DNA from 4 places in the Streptomyces sp. NPDC015032 genome. Region 3 is predicted to be linked to each of the others. Evidence: riboswitches for the same ligand, from Rfam matches in the RefSeq annotation. Region 3 holds a riboswitch; each other region holds the start of a gene.
What was found. A riboswitch is a leader RNA that binds a small molecule or an ion and turns the genes downstream of it on or off. The one in region 3 is predicted to bind cobalamin.

Region 1 (3,826 bases), on a different contig from region 3:
TCGGTGGCCCATTCCAGGTACGCGGGGTGGCCCGCCGCGCGCAGGGGCAGGGTCTCGCGCAGGGCGGGTTCGTCGACCTGGATGATTGAAGCCCCCGCGCTCTCCAGGTCGTCGACCTCGTCGCGCAGGGCGAGGGCGACCTGTCGGGCGGTGTCGCCGAGCGGCTGGTCGTCGCGGACGAAGGACCAGGCCAGCATGGTGACGGGTCCGGTCAGCATGCCCTTGACCGGACGGTCGGTGAGCGACTGGGCGTATGAGGTCCAGCGCACCGTCATCGCGGCGGGGCGGGAGATGTCGCCGGCCAGGACCGGCGGGCGGACGTAGCGGGTGCCGTAGGACTGGACCCAGCCGTGCTGAGTGGCGAGGTAACCGGTGAGCTGTTCGGCGAAGTACTGCACCATGTCGTTGCGTTCGGGCTCGCCGTGTACCAGGACATCGATGCCGGTCTTCTCCTGGAAGGAGATGACCTCGCCGATTTCGGCCTTGATCCGCTCTTCGTAACCGGCCGTGTCGATCCGGCCCGCGCGCAGGTCGGCGCGGGCCGCGCGCAGCTCATCGGTCTGCGGGAACGAGCCGATGGTGGTCGTCGGCAGCAGCGGCAGCCCGAGGTGGGCACGCTGGGCGGCGGCACGCCGGGTGTACGGCTGGGAGCGACGGCCGTCGGTGTCGGTGATGGCCGCGGTCCTGGCCCGTACGGCGGGGTCGTGGGTGATCGGGGAGTTCGCGCGGGAGGCGAGGTCGGCGCGGTTGGCGGCGATCTCCGCGGCGACGGCGCCAGTGCCCTGGGCCAGTCCCTTCGCCAGCGTGACGACCTCCGCGGTCTTCTGCTCGGCGAAGGCGAGCCAGCGAAGGATCCGAGGGTCGATGTCCCTTTCGGGCGCTGTGTCGAGGGGGACGTGCAGCAGGGAGCAGGAGGCGGCCACGTCGACCCGGTCGGCGAGGCCGAGGAGAGTGGCGAGGGTGGCCAGCGACTTCTCGTAGTCGTTGATCCAGATATTGCGGCCGTTGACGACGCCCGCGACGAGCCGTTTGCCGGGCAGCCCGCCGACGGCGGCGAGGTCTTCGAGGTTGGCGGCCGCGGCGTCGGTGAAGTCCAGCGCCAAGCCGTCCACCGGGGCCTTCGCCAGTACGGGGAGCGCCTCGCCGAGCCGGTCGAAGTAGGAGGCCACGAGCAGCCTGGGCCGGTCGGTCAGATCGCCGAGTCCACGGTAGGCGCGGGCAGCGGCGTCCAGCTCGGCCGGGGAGCGGTCCTGGACCAGCGCGGGCTCGTCGAGTTGGACCCATTCCGCGCCGGCCGCACGCAGATCGGCGAGTACCTCCGCGTAGACCGGCAGCAGCCGGTCCAGCAGGGTGAGCGGTTCGAAGCCGGCCGCCACCCCGGGGGCGGGTTTGGCGAGCAGGAGGTAGGTGACGGGGCCGACCAGCACAGGACGGGCGGTGTGTCCGAGCGCGAGGGCTTCCTTCAGCTCGGTGACCTGCTTGACGGAGTCGGCGGTGAAGACGGTGTCCGGGCCGAGCTCGGGGACGAGGTAGTGGTAGTTGGTGTCGAACCACTTGGTCATCTCCAGCGGCGCCACATCCTGGGTGCCGCGGGCCATCGCGAAGTAGCCGTCGAGTGCGTCGGCGCTGACCGTCTCACGATGCCGCCGGGGGACGGCGCCGACCATGACACTGGTGTCCAGGACATGGTCGTAATAAGAGAAGTCGCCGGTGGGCACCTCGTGGACACCGGCATCCGCCAGCTGCTGCCAGTTGGACCGGCGCAGACCGGCCGCCGTTTCGCGGAGGGCGTCGGCGATGACCCGGCCCTTCCAGTATCCCTCGACGGCCTTCTTCAGTTCCCGGTTCGGGCCCTGGCGGGGGTAGCCGTACACGGTGGCCCGTGCTGCCGCGGCTGCGGGCTTCGCTGTCACGGAAATCTCCTTCGCGAGATGACTCCTTGAGATCCCGGAGACGGGACACGGGCGCGAAGGGTGACGAACCGGACGGATCGGTCGCACCTCGGGGGTGCTCGTCCGTCTGGTATGTACGCCGACCCGCCCACGAGGTCACCGGGATATCCGCACGCGATCGGTCACGTGCGGACAACGGGCAGGTCTTCGGACTCGAGGGCACGTCCGCCGAGGCGGACACCTACTGGCCGTCGCTTCCCAGATCCGAGGCCCGGATCCAGTGCGTATGACGGCGGTTGTTCCCACTCACCGCTGCGGGGCAGTCCCGGATTCCCACCGGGTTCCCTCTTACGACGCGCCTGCCTGGCGGACAGGGCGAACCAGTTGCACCGGCCAGACTAGAGGCTGGGCTGTTCCCGGGGCACCGCTCTTCACATCCCGGAACGTGACATGTGACACGGGACCTGCCCGGCAACCCCGCCTCCACCGTGCACCGGAGCAACGGTGAGGCTCCTGCGTGAGGTTGGCTGCGCCGGCGCGCGGTACTGACGACGCGCCCTGCGTTCCGCCCTCCCTGTAATGCTTTCGGGGGCGCTCTTGATCCGCGATCGCGCGGCATGTCTCCAGGGCCAGGTCGCCGAGATCCGCAGGCGGAGGGGACCATGCCGGTCGGTTCGGCGGCCCCGGCGCCGACCTGGATCGTGCCCGGTGCCACGCGGTCGCAGCGGCCTGAGCGCAGTGGAGCAGGCGGTGGTCACATTAGTGGCATCGGCAAGATCTGCCGGCAAACGTGCGCCCGTGTGCCCGATCACCCCCGAACCGTCGGTGGAGACGTGCTTGGGACGGGAACCGTTACCTGCATGCAGAAAGTGCCCTCCGCTTGGACCGACAGAACCCCCTCGGCAAGGTTCATCGTCCCAACTCGGAAGGCACTTTCGTGTTCCCGCCCAAGACCCGGACGCCGCTCAAGCGGAACAGCGAGGTTAGCGGACTGTTACGCTCGGCCCCTCGACAGGGGGATTCAGGGCCGCATAGTTGTCACGATCATTCCACGTCTGGATTTTCACGCTCACTTGAGGAGCGCTGTGGGGATTGTACCGGTTCGCGCTGTAGAGTTGATAATTTCCTGCCCCCTGGAGGGAGAGATTGGCAACTCTGACCTCGCCGGCTCGGGTGGCGAAGGCCGCCTCATGGCTGCCAGGCTCATTCCTATTCTTGCTTTCCTTTCGGCTGAGCGAGAGATCTTGGCGAGTCATAACGCATTGCACGTTATCTCCGTACCCTTGCGGTGTGTAATACCAAAAGGTGATTCCGAAAGGCTGCCGATAGTGCCCGCATCCGCGGATCCGGAGGACCGGGGTAACCTCTTTTTCGGGGCTGACTTCCAGGCAGGACTGCAGCCATGCTTGAACCCAGTTATCGCCACTATTGGTCCGAGATAGTTCGTTGCACTCCGTCCTGTTTCGCATCTTGGGCGCATGCTTGTCTTTTTCCCCGTTGGTGGTTTCGGTGAGCGCGTCCAGGGCTTTTTCTTGCGTCCATGGATCGCTATAGTAGCCGTCATGCGACAGGCATGTCGTGACCACGTTATCCGCCCCCCGGAGGGTAGAAGTCTTTCCACCCCGTACATTCGGACCATTCCCTTCGTATGCCCAGCTCCCCTGTGCGGTAATTCCGAATACGACACCGTCACACAGGCCGATCTGAGGCAGTCCTCCGTTTCTGGAGTTCGTGTGGATTGCCGGCTCGTCGTCTACATTTGAGCGGAAGGTTGTGTATCGGGGGTACCCGTCAATCCCCTGCGGTGCCTCGTCACCCGAGTTGAGAGACCGCAAAAAGCTTGACCCGCTTGCCATGTCCCGGCACTGCTGATCACACTTCTTGGCAAGTTCTGCTGCGCGCCCTACCAGTCCATTGTTCCTCCATAAGAAAGC
Region 2 (3,826 bases), on a different contig from region 3:
ACCGTGGCTCTTCCCGTCCGCCTCACAGCTGCTGGTTCTTCCGGCGACCGCTGATCAGGAAGCCTGCGCCCGCGCCGACGACGAGACCGATGCCGATGTACCACCACACGCCGCCGATCACGTCGTCGCCGCTGTGGACCTGGTCCTTCTCCGTGGCCACGTACCCGGTGTCGGCGGACGGGACGGGCGTCGTGATGGCCGCGGGTGCGGGACCGGACGCGTTCAGCCGGTCGACCAGGTTGACGCCGCCGAAGTCGCGGGCGTCGGAGCCGGTCGCGTGGGCGGCCAGGATCAGCTGCGCGTAGGCGGCGGGACCGCTCTGTTCGGCCCAGGCGCCGGAATTCTTCTTCAGCCAGGTCACGGCCTTGGCGGCCTTGTCCTGGTGGCCCGCGGCGGACAGCGCGACGACCGCGTCCGCGGTGTTGCCGAAGTCGGGCTGCGGGGTGGAGTCGTCGGCTCCGGGCATCGGCGGCAGGTCGAGATGGCCGCTGGTGGCGAGCGCGTCCGCGAGGTAGTGGGCGCCGTTCTGGGCGGCCTGCTCGGGTGTGAGCCCCGGCCCCGGGTGGCAGGTCGGCTCCTTGGCCGAGGGGTTGTTCCCGACGGCCAGGGCCTTGCCCATCGTGCCGAGCACGGCGGCCGCGGTGGCGTCCGCGTTGGCGGCGAGCTTCCCGGCCTTGTCGGGCTGGTAGGCGAAAGCGCCCCCGTCCTTGTCACCGCACGGGATCGACAGCTTCAGCAGCGGGGCGTAGGGGGTCTTGCCGCCGTGGGTCGTGATGTCCCCGAGCCGCTGGCCCTGCCGGGCGAGGGCGCCGATCACCAGCGAGGTGGAGTTGGCGTCACTGGGCGCGCCCGGGGCGTAGCCCCAGCCGCCGTCCTCGTTCTGCACGGACTTCAGCCAGCGGACCGAGTTGTTCACGGTGTCCCGGTGCCCGTCCACCTCGACGAACGCCTGGACGGCCGCCGCGGTGGCGTTGGTGTCCAGCACGGTCTTCGCGGTGCACGGCTGGGAGACGTCGGGCCGGTACGCGGCGTAGGCACCGTTGGAGCACTGCTGGGAGATCAGCCAGTCCACCGACTTCGTGGCGGGCGTGACGCCCTCGACCCGCTGGGCGAGGAAGGCGAGCGACTGCCGCCAGACACCGTCGTAGGTGGGGTCCTTCGTGCCGTACAGCCCCGACGGCAGTGCCGCGGACGGCGAGGGCGACGGGGACGGCGCTGCGACCGCGACCGGGGCAGCGGCCGCACAGAGCACGGTGGCGGTGGCGGCGAGCGTTGCTGCTCTGCGGCGTACGGTCATGGCGGGCGGGGCCTCTCCTGCGGGGGATCAGGGCACAGGCACGCTCAGGCACCAGGCTCCGGCCCCGTATTCCTCGACGGTGCCGACCACCGGGGGCCCGGTGGCGGGAGCCGGTCACGACCGCGGACAGGGCATTCCGGCTCACCGTCGCGGACGACGGCTCACGGCTGCGTGGTCAGCGCCGGATTTGCACCGGCTTCCCCCTGAACGGGCATGATGACGACCCGCCCACTGTACCGGGCGGGGAGGGCCGGGCTCCGGGCCGGTGGCCGCAGCGGGCCCCGTCGTGGGGTGGTCACACCGCGATGTACGTCACCGGGTCGCTCCCCGCCACGGCCTCCGCGCGCCCCAGCTTCACCAGCCGCCGCAGATGCGCCTCGGCCTCCGAGACGGCGATGTTCCGCGAGCCGTGCGGGATCCGGTCCCACGGCCGGTTCCACTCCATCCGCTCGGCCAGCTCCCACGGGGTCAGGGCGGTGACCAGCAGCCCGAGCAGCCCGGTCAGCCGCTCCTCGTGATGGGCCAGGAGTTCCCGTACGCGCCCCGCGGCGTCCGCGAACGCGTACTGATGGGCGGGCAGCACCTCCGCGGCCCCGAGCCTGCCGATGCGCTCCAGCGAGTCGAGGTAGTCGCCGAGAGGATCGGTGACCGCGGCGTCGTCCGGGTCCCCGTACAGGCCGATGTGCGGGCTGATCCCCGGCAGCAGATGATCCCCGGAGAAGAGCCGGCCCCGGCCGGGCAGATTCCCCGGATGCCGCTCCTCCAGATGCAGACAGACATGGCCGGGCGTGTGCCCCGGTGTCCAGATGGCCCGCAGCGCGCGCCCCGCCAGACCGAGGAGCTCCCCCGGAACGATCTCCCGGTCCGGCAGCGCGGCCCGCTGTCCGGGCAGGAGGCGTGCCCGGCCCCGCTCGGCCGCGGCGGCCCGCAACGGCGCGAGATGCTCCTCGGGCGCACCGACCGCGGTGAGCTTCGCCGCGAGATACGACAGCCAGGTGCCCGGCCGGGACTCACGGGTCCGGCGCACGATCGCGGCGTCCGCCGCATGCATGGCGATCCAGGCCCCGGATGCCTCGCGCACCTGCCCGGAGAGGCCGTGGTGGTCGGGATGATGGTGGGTGACGACCACGCCGTGGATGTCACCGATCCCCGTACCGACGGCGGCGAGCCCGGCGGTGAGCGTGTCCCACGCCTCCGGATCGTCCCAGCCCGTGTCGATCAGGACCGGCCCGCGATCGGTGTCGAGGACGTGCACCAGGGTGTGGCCGAGCGGATTGTCCGGGATGGGGACCTTGATGCTGTGCACGCCCCCGCCGTGGTCGGTCACCTGCGTCATGGGCTGCCCTCTCTCTCCGAGGCATGGCCGGTGTACCGGACGCACGGGTGTGCGGTGCACCGCACCCACTGTAACGAGAACTTGTTCCAGTAGTAGCCCCGGTCGGCCATCTGCTCGGCGTCGACAGGCTCTCAGCTTGGCGTTCAGTGTCGAAACGCCAAGCTGAGGTGCGGCACGGGCGCCTCCCGTCCCGCCGTCCCGGCCATGGCCCGCGTGCGCCGTTCACGCGGCACGCTGGCCACGGTTCATGGGTCAGCGCGCGTGACCGGGGTGCGGGACCGGAGGGCCGGCCGGCGCGGATCCGCCGCTGCTCACACCGCGTCCGCGGCGGGCCGGTGCCACACCAGTCGCGGGGTGCGTGCGTTCTGGCCGGTCCCCTCCGTCGGGGGGTGCAGCGTTAATCGGTCCCCCGCTATCTCCCATCGGCGCTCCTGCGTGGCGCCGACCCAGGGGCGCAACGACGCCACCTTCAGATGGTGGACGACCCGGTCGCCCGCCACCTCGTAGGTGCCCGCGTATCCCAGATAGGGAGAGGTCCTGAACAGGGTCGCGGTGTCGACCGGCCCGGCCGTACCCGGCGCCGGCTCGGACTCCAGCTCCGGGTTCAGCATGCTCACGGACACGTGGCCGTCGGCGGTGTAGGCGAGCAGCCCGGTCGGGTGCGGCCCCAGGGGGTGTTCGAGTGTGTGACCGGAACCGTCCACGATGGCGACGGTGCTGAGCAGCCAGGCGCCCACGAGTGGGTGTTCGGAGCTGTGTGGCCGGGGGGCGGACCGGCGATGCGGTTCGGTGCGGGATGGGGTGTGCACGTGATGTCCTTCCTGGGCTTCCAGGGCTTCGGGGCTTTCCCGGTGTCCTGGGGTTCTCGGTTGCGTCCGGGGTTCTGGGATGTGTGCGGACGGATTCGTCCTCGTCCCTACCCGTGCGGCACGCGGCGGAAGCCCGCGCGGGTGTTGTCGCGGCCGTGGACTCCTGGAACTGGAACTGGTATCAGTTCTGACACTGAGTCAGTTGGGGAGTCGGGAAACGTTCCGGGTCGCGGGAGGCAGCAGCCATGACCGAGCTTGTCGAACACGGAAAACTGTTCATCGGCGGGGAGTTGGTCGACCCGCTGGGCCGGGATGTCATCGAGGTCGTCTCGCCCCACACCGAGCACGTCATCGGCCGGGTGCCGCACGCCTGCGAGGGGGACG
Region 3 (3,826 bases):
GCGGTCGCCGCCCCGATCGTCGCAGGTCTGGCCGCGCTGCTGGCCACCCGGCTGACGTACCGGATCGGCGGGAAGATCCGCAACGACGCCCAGGAGAAGGCCACCGCAAAGGGCTACCGTGCCGGTCAGATCGCCTCGGCCGGACTGGTCTCCCTCGCCCACGGCACCAACGACGCGCAGAAGACCATGGGCATCATCACCCTCGCGCTGGTCACCGGTGGCGTCCTGCACCCCGGCTCCAACCCGCCGGTCTGGGTCATCGTCTGCGCCGGTACGGCCATCGCGCTCGGCACCTACCTGGGCGGCTGGCGCATCATCCGCACCATGGGCAGCGGCCTCACCGATCTCAGGCCGCCGCAGGGCTTCGCCGCCCAGACCAGTGCGGCCACGGTCATCCTGGCCTCCTCGCACCTCGGCTTCTCCCTCTCCACCACCCAGTCCTGCTCCGGCGCCGTGATGGGCGCGGGCCTCGGCCGCCGGGGCGGCGTGGTCCGCTGGTCCACCGCCACCCGGATGTTCGTCGCCTGGGGCCTGACCCTGCCGGCCGCGGGCCTGGTCGGCGCGGGCGCGGAACTCCTCACCAAGCAGGGCACCTGGGGCGTCGTCGTCGTCGCGGTGCTGCTGGTCGCGGGCTCCGGGACGATCTGGCTGGTGTCGCGCCGCAAGCCGGTCGGCCACGGCGACGTCGCACCGACGGGCGGCGACGCCGAGCCCGCGGGCGTCGTCACGACGGCCATCGCCGCCGTCATCCCGCCGCCCACCGTGGCGCAGGCGACGGCCCAGGACCTCAAGACCACCATTCCGGCCCCGGCCGGGACCACTCCGGACCCGGCGCGACCCGCCACCGTCTAGGCCGTCCGCCCGGACCCGGCCGTCCGTCCGTCTAAGGATTTCAGCATGAAAATCGACTGGGCAGCCCTCGGCTCCGTCTTCGGCGTCTCCCTCGTCGTCACCGTCGCGCTGGTGGGCCTCTTCACCCTGGGCATCGTCGGCCTCTCCAAGCAGCCCGAACCGGCGGCACAGGGCGGCTCCGGCGGCTCGCTGCTGCTGGCCCGCGCCGGCGCGTACGTCTGCTTCGCGCTGTGCGCCGCGGCGGTCGCGTACGGGATCTATCTGATCGTCGCCTGAGCACTCCCCCGCCCACTCCCCCGTCGGGCCGGACACCCCTGGTGTGTCCGGCCCGTTGTGGTGTGCCCCGGCCCGGTGTGGGCCTCAGCACACTGCGCCGTCGCAGGTCAACGGCAGGTTGACGGGCGATCGCAGAGCGTGGTGGACTGCCGGAGCCAATTACGGCGACAGCAGAGGAAGCCGGTGCGAATCCGGCGCGGTCCCGCCACTGTCACCGGGGAGCAGTCCCCCACACCGGAAGTCACGGCGCGCGCGAGCGGGCTGGAAGGCCGGGGGAACTGCGGATCCGGGAGCCAGGAGACTCTCGTCGCCGGTCACGTCGAACCAGGGCGCGGACCCTGAGTGAGGACATATCGCCATGCCTGGCTGCCGTGCGTCCGTTGCTGTGGCGCTCTCGTCGAGAGCCGCCTGTACGAAGGTCCTCCGAGGCGCGTCGGCCGGTTGAGCCGTGCGTGCCGATCGCATCTTCGCGTACGGCGCCACGGCCGGTCTGATCGGCGATCTGCTGCTCGGTGACCCCCGCAGGGGGCATCCGGTCGCCGCCTTCGGGCGGGCCGCGGCGGGCGTCGAGCGCCGTCTGTGGCGCGACCACCGCGGGTGGGGCGCGCTGCACACCCTTGTCTGCGCCGGAGGCGCCGCGGGTGGTGCCGCGCTGATCACCCGTGCCGTGCGCGGCCGCCCCGCCGCCTCCGTCGCGCTGACCGCGGCCGCCACCTGGTCCGTCGTCGGCGGTACGTCCCTGGGGCGTGAGGCCCGGACCATCGGCGCCGCCCTGGCCGCCGGTGACATCGAGCGTGCCCGCGAGCGGCTGCCGCATCTGTGCGGGCGGGACCCGCACTCCCTCGACGGGCCGCAGATCGCCCGTGCCGTGGTGGAGTCGGTGGCCGAGAACACCTCGGACGCCGTGGTCGGCGCCCTGGTGTGGGGCGCGCTGGCCGGTGTGCCCGGGCTCGTCGGCTTCCGGGCCGCCAACACCCTCGACGCCATGGTCGGCCACAAGTCGGCCAGGCACCGTCGCTACGGCTGGGCCTCGGCCCGTCTCGACGACCTCGCGGGTTGGCCGGGTGCCCGGCTCACGGCCCTGCTCGCGGTGGCCGCCGGCGGGCGGCCACGTGGCGCGGTACGGGCCTGGCGGGCCGACGCGGCCAAGCACCCGAGCCCCAACGCGGGGCCGGTGGAGGCCTCGTTCGCGGGTGCGCTCGGCGTACGGCTCGGCGGGACCCTCGCATACGGCGGCCGGGTCGAGCACCGTCCCGTCCTGGGCGGGGAGACGGGCCGGACGGTGGAGACCGAGGACATCGAACGCGCGGTACGGCTGTCGCGCCGGGTGAGCGCGCTGGCCCTCGGCGTGTGCGTGGCGGGACGGCTGGGCGCGGGCCTCGCCGCACGGCGGATCGCGGGCCGCCGGGCCGCGGGAACCCATGGGGCAGGAACGCGCATCGCAGGACGGAGACGGACATGAGCGGCGGACTGCTGGTCGCCGGAACCACCTCGGACGCGGGCAAGAGCGTCGTCACGGCAGGCATCTGCCGCTGGCTCGTGCGCCGGGGCGTGAAAGTGGCGCCCTTCAAGGCGCAGAACATGTCGCTGAACTCGTTCGTCACCCGCGAGGGTGCCGAGATCGGCCGCGCCCAGGCCATGCAGGCACAGGCCGCCCGGGTGGAGCCGACGGCGCTGATGAACCCGGTCCTGCTCAAGCCCGGCGGCGACCGCTCCAGTCAGGTCGTCCTGATGGGCAGGCCGGTGGGCGAGATGAGCGCCCGCGGCTACCACGGGGGCCGGCAGGAAGCGCTGCTCTCCACGGTCGTGGACTGTCTGGAGCAGCTTCGGGGCACGTACGACGCGGTGATCTGCGAGGGGGCGGGCAGTCCGGCCGAGATCAATCTGCGGCGCACGGACATCGTGAACATGGGCATCGCCCGGGCGGCCCGCTTCCCGGTCGTGGTCGTCGGCGACATCGACCGCGGGGGCGTCTTCGCCTCGTTCTTCGGTACGACCGCGCTGCTCGACGCCGAGGACCAGTCGCTGATCGCTGGGTACCTCGTCAACAAGTTCCGGGGTGACGTGTCGCTGCTGGAGCCGGGCCTGGAAATGCTGCGCGGGATCACCGGGCGGCAGACGTACGGGGTGCTGCCCTTCGCCCACGGCCTCGGCATCGACGAGGAGGACGGGCTGCGGCCCGCTTTCAAGAACGGCACTGCGCTGCGCGGAGCCGTACGCGAATCGGTCGTCGCGCCGCCGTACGGCGACGAGGTGCTGCGCGTCGCGGTGTGCGCCGTGCCCCTGATGTCGAACTTCACCGACGTGGACGCGCTGGCCGCCGAACCGGGCGTCGTCGTCCGGTTCGTGGACCGCGCCGAGGAACTGGCCGACGCCGACCTCGTCATCGTGCCGGGCACCCGCGCCACCGTGAAGGCGCTGTCCTGGCTGCGCGAGCGCGGCCTCGCCGACGCCCTGGTGCGACGCGCCGCCGAGGGCCGGCCGGTCCTCGGGATCTGCGGCGGCTTCCAGATCCTCGGCGAGCACATCGAGGACGAGGTGGAGTCGCGGGCCGGGCAGGTCGACGGCCTCGGCCTGCTGCCCGTACGCGTCCGCTTCGCCCGCGAGAAGACTCTCGCCCGTCCCGTCGGCGAGGCGCTCGGCGCCCCTGTCGAGGGGTACGAGATCCACCACGGCGTCGCCGCGGTACACGGCGGGG
Region 4 (3,826 bases), on a different contig from region 3:
AGGGCTGCTGGGCGAGGGCGCGGGCGATGAGTACGCGCTGGCGTTCGCCGCCGGAAAGCCGGTCGAAGGAGCGGTCGGCCAGGAGGGCTGCGTCCACGGCTGCGAGGGCCGACTCGATCAGCCGGTCATCCTCGGCGGTGTCGCCGGCGAGCAGACCCTTGTGCGGGGTGCGGCCCATGGCGACGACCTCCCGTACCGTCAGGTCGAAGCCGGCAGTCGGCTCCTGTACCACTGCGGCCAGGGTCCGTGCCAGCCTGCGTACGGGCAGGGACCAGGCATCGGTTCCATCGATCCGTACCTGTCCGGCGTCCGGGCGCAGGACGCGGTAGACGGCGCGCAGGAGGCTGGACTTGCCGCTGCCGTTGGGGCCGACCAGGCCGATCACCTCGCCGGGGCGGGCGTGCAGTGAGACGTTCCGGACGAGGTGGCGTGCCCCGGCGGTCAGGGTGACGCCGTCTACGGTGAGTTCGGTCGCGCTCATCCCACTCCTGGGTCGGTGTTCCGTCGGGCGTCGCGGCGCATGAGCCAGAGGAAGAAGGGACCACCGCACAGCGCCGTGAGCACCCCGACGGGGATCTCCATGGGCGCGGCGACGGTACGAGCGGCGATGTCGGCCCAGATCAGGAAGACCGCTCCGCCCAGTGCGGCCGTCGGCAGCACACGACGGTGGTCGCCGCCTACGAAGAGACGCACGATGTGCGGCAGCATCAGGCCGACGAAGCCGATTGGTCCGGCCGCCGCGACCAGTACCCCGGTGACGAGGGACAGCATGATGAACATGCGGGTCCGGAACCGGGCCACGTCCAGTCCCATCGTCGTGGCGGCCTCTTCACCCGCCAGCAGCAGGTTCAGGTGCCGTGCCTGCACCAGGAGGACGGCGATGCCGAGCAGCAGGGCCGCGCTGGGCAGCCACAACGTGCCCCAGCTGACGCCGCCGAGGCCGCCGAGGGTCCAGGCGAGCACCGCGCGGGCCTCGTGGCCCCGGCCGGCGGTGAGCAGCAGCAGGTCCATCACCGCGGTGAGCACCGCCGCGGTCGCCACGCCGGACAGCACGAGCCGCACCGAGGTGATGCGTCCGCCGGTGCGGGCAGTCGCGTACACCACCACCAGCGAGCCCAGGGCACCGGCGAACGCGGCGGCCGACATCGGCACCGGCCCGAACACACTCGCGCCGAAGACGATCATCGAGACCGCGCCGAGAGAGGCTCCGGAGGAGACGCCCAAGAGGTACGGCTCGGCAAGCGGGTTGCGGATCAGGGCCTGCATGGCGGTGCCCACCACCGCGAGCCCGGCACCGGTCACGGCCCCGAGCAGCACGCGCGGTGCGCGCACGTCGAGGACGATCGTCTCCCGCGCCCGGGACCAGTCGGGATCCGTCCAGTCGGCGCCCAGGGCATGTGTCACGATGCCCCACACCTGGCCGGGCGGCACGTGTACCGAGCCGATGGACAGGCCGGCCGTGGCGGAGAGCACCAGCAGCAGCGCGAGGACGGCCGACGTGAGCGCGAGGGTGATGCCACCCGGCCGGTTCATGCGGCGCCCGCTCCGAGCCGCCGGCGCGTCGGGGGCGTCGGTCTTCGCGGGCGTCCTTGTCACCGGAAGCTCTCGGGATGCAGGCCGCGGGCCAGGCCGTCGACCGCGTACGCCGACCGGATGCCGACCAGGGTCTCGGTCAGCGGCAGCACCACGAACCGCTTGTTCTTGACGGCGGGGACATCGGCGAGTGCGGGCTGCGAGAGCAGGAACTCCTTCTTCTGCTGGACACTTCCGGAACCCGCGTAGTCGTAGATGGCGATGACCTCCGGCCTGCGGGCCACGACCTGCTCCCAGGAGACATCTCCGAAGACGCCGTCGAGGTCCGCGAAGACGTTCCGGCCGCCGGCCAGCCGGATCAGCTCGCTGCCCAGGCCCTTGCCACCCGCGGTGAAAGCCGTCTTGTCGCCGCTGTCGTACACGAAGACGGACACTTCGGCCTTGCCCTCGACCGCCGTGGTGGCCTTGTCGACGCGTCCCCGGAGATCGGCCACCAGCTTGTCGGCGCGGTCCGGGACGCCGAAGATGCTGCCGACGGTGCGGATCTCGTCGTAGGTGTCGCTCATCGTCACCTGCTTCTTGCCGCAGGATTCGCGGTTGAGGTAGGTGTCGATGCCGGCGTCGGCGAACGCCTTGCGGGAACGGCCCTCGTTCTCCGCGAACGCGCTGCCGTAACCGCCGTAGACGAAGTCCGGCTCCGCGTCGAGGACGGTCTCGAAGGACGGCTCCTTCCTCGCCAGTTCGGGTATCGCCTCGAAGTCCTTCTTCAGCCCGGGCAGGACGTCCGAGTCGGGGAAGGCGGTGCCGGCCATGCGGTCCTTCAGGCCCAGGGCGAGCATCAGTTCCGCCGGATGCTGATGGATGGTGACCGCCCGCGAGGGCGGTCTGACGTACGTCGTCTTCACGCCGCAGTTGTCGATGCTGATCGGGAAGCCCTCGACCGGTGACGCGTCGGCCTTCGGGTCCCCGGCGGATTCGTCGCCCGTGCCACAGCCCGCGATCAGCAGGGTGGTGGACAGGGCGACGACCGCGGCGACGGTGCGCAGGGCACGACGGGGGAGGGCATGGGGGAAACAGGGGCGGCGGGGTATGCCGAAGTACACGTAGAGCCTCCTGGGGAGTCCGCGCTCCTCAAAACGGGCCCGCGACAGGCCAGTGTCCTGACTCCCGGATCGACGCTCCCCCCGCCTTCCCGCGCAGGGCGCAGGGGCATGTCGAAGGGTTGTACTCCCCGGTCACAGTGGCGGGACCGTGCCGGATTCGCACCGGCTTCCTGTCTCCCGTCGCGGCGATGACCTGCCGATATTACGTTTCAACGAGGCTGCCGCACAAAGGGCGCCCATGTGAGTGATCGCACGTCGCCGAACGGGTTCGTCCTTGGGAAGGCGGAGCCGCAGGACGTACAGCGCGATGTGGACCGCTTTCCGCCGGCGAGGCCTCGCGAACGGGCAGCGACCGGTGGCCGGGATGCCCCTGCCCGGCGAGGCGTCCGCGCCTCGCGCGACGATGCCCGATGCAGCCGTTGACCCTACGGTGGTGGCATGGCGGTGATCAGCGGTTGGAGGCGATGGACGCGGCCCCGGATCGGTGTGATGGAAGCACTGGGCCTGGCTGCGCTGTTCCTGTTGTCGGTCGTGGCTTCCTCGGTCGTACCGCACGAGCACACGGTCTCCTTGCGGTGGCCTGCCGTGGTGCTGGCAGGTGTCGGTTGCTCCGCGCTGGTGTGGCGCCGGCAACACCCTTTCGGCGTACTGGTCGTCGCGGTTGGCTGCGGGGTGGCCTTTCAGGTGCTCGGATTCCGCGAGAGCCCTCTGGTGATCAGCCCGGTCCTGGTGTCGGTCTACACCGTGGCCGCACTGACCGACCGGCGTGCCACCTGGACCGCGGCAATATTCGCGGCTTCCGTTCTGGTGGGCGTCGCCGTGCTGTGCGACCCGCACGCATGGCTGGCCCCCGACAACGCGGCGATGCTGGCGTGGACGGCGCTGCCCGCCGCGGTCGGGGACGGGCTGCGCTCACGGCGGGCCTATGTGGCGGCCGTGGAGGAGCGGGCGGAACACGCGGAGCGCACGCGTGAGCAGGAGGCGCAGCAACGGGTGGCGGCCGAACGGGTGCGGATCGCGCGCGAGCTGCACGACATCGTCGCGCACCACATCGCCTTGATCAACGCGCAGGCAGGCGTGGCCGTCCATCTGGTGGAACGGCGGCCGGAACAGATCGTGGCAGCCTTGGAGGACATCCGGGACACCAGTCGGTCCGCGCTGGACGAACTGCGGGTGACCGTGGGGCTGCT

Region 1: linked by a shared signal. The riboswitch ahead of metE (5-methyltetrahydropteroyltriglutamate--homocysteine S-methyltransferase) and the one ahead of ACF08M_RS03225 (cobalamin biosynthesis protein) in region 3 are both predicted to bind cobalamin.
Region 2: linked by a shared signal. The riboswitch ahead of ACF08M_RS36600 (prenyltransferase/squalene oxidase repeat-containing protein) and the one ahead of ACF08M_RS03225 (cobalamin biosynthesis protein) in region 3 are both predicted to bind cobalamin.
Region 4: linked by a shared signal. The riboswitch ahead of ACF08M_RS15790 (ABC transporter substrate-binding protein) and the one ahead of ACF08M_RS03225 (cobalamin biosynthesis protein) in region 3 are both predicted to bind cobalamin.

What each region holds. Positions count from the first base shown of each region.
Region 1 is NZ_JBIBVN010000017.1:71,287-75,112, forward strand. It holds gene metE (5-methyltetrahydropteroyltriglutamate--homocysteine S-methyltransferase) at 1-1,913, opposite strand, end outside; cobalamin riboswitch at 2,073-2,292, opposite strand; gene ACF08M_RS23410 (esterase/lipase family protein) at 2,876-3,826, opposite strand, start outside.
Region 2 is NZ_JBIBVN010000047.1:45,641-49,466, forward strand. It holds gene ACF08M_RS36595 (SCO2322 family protein) at 1-26, opposite strand, end outside; gene ACF08M_RS36600 (prenyltransferase/squalene oxidase repeat-containing protein) at 23-1,297, opposite strand; cobalamin riboswitch at 1,405-1,540, opposite strand; gene ACF08M_RS36605 (MBL fold metallo-hydrolase) at 1,593-2,633, opposite strand; gene ACF08M_RS36610 (lipocalin-like domain-containing protein) at 2,945-3,442, opposite strand; gene ACF08M_RS36615 (aldehyde dehydrogenase) at 3,688-3,826, shown strand, end outside.
Region 3 is NZ_JBIBVN010000002.1:64,238-68,063, forward strand. It holds gene ACF08M_RS03215 (anion permease) at 1-852, shown strand, start outside; gene ACF08M_RS03220 (hypothetical protein) at 898-1,128, shown strand; cobalamin riboswitch at 1,301-1,432, shown strand; gene ACF08M_RS03225 (cobalamin biosynthesis protein) at 1,577-2,590, shown strand; gene ACF08M_RS03230 (cobyric acid synthase) at 2,587-3,826, shown strand, end outside.
Region 4 is NZ_JBIBVN010000009.1:97,011-100,836, forward strand. It holds gene ACF08M_RS15780 (ABC transporter ATP-binding protein) at 1-481, opposite strand, end outside; gene ACF08M_RS15785 (FecCD family ABC transporter permease) at 478-1,533, opposite strand; gene ACF08M_RS15790 (ABC transporter substrate-binding protein) at 1,593-2,636, opposite strand; cobalamin riboswitch at 2,666-2,848, opposite strand; gene ACF08M_RS15795 (sensor histidine kinase) at 3,075-3,826, shown strand, end outside.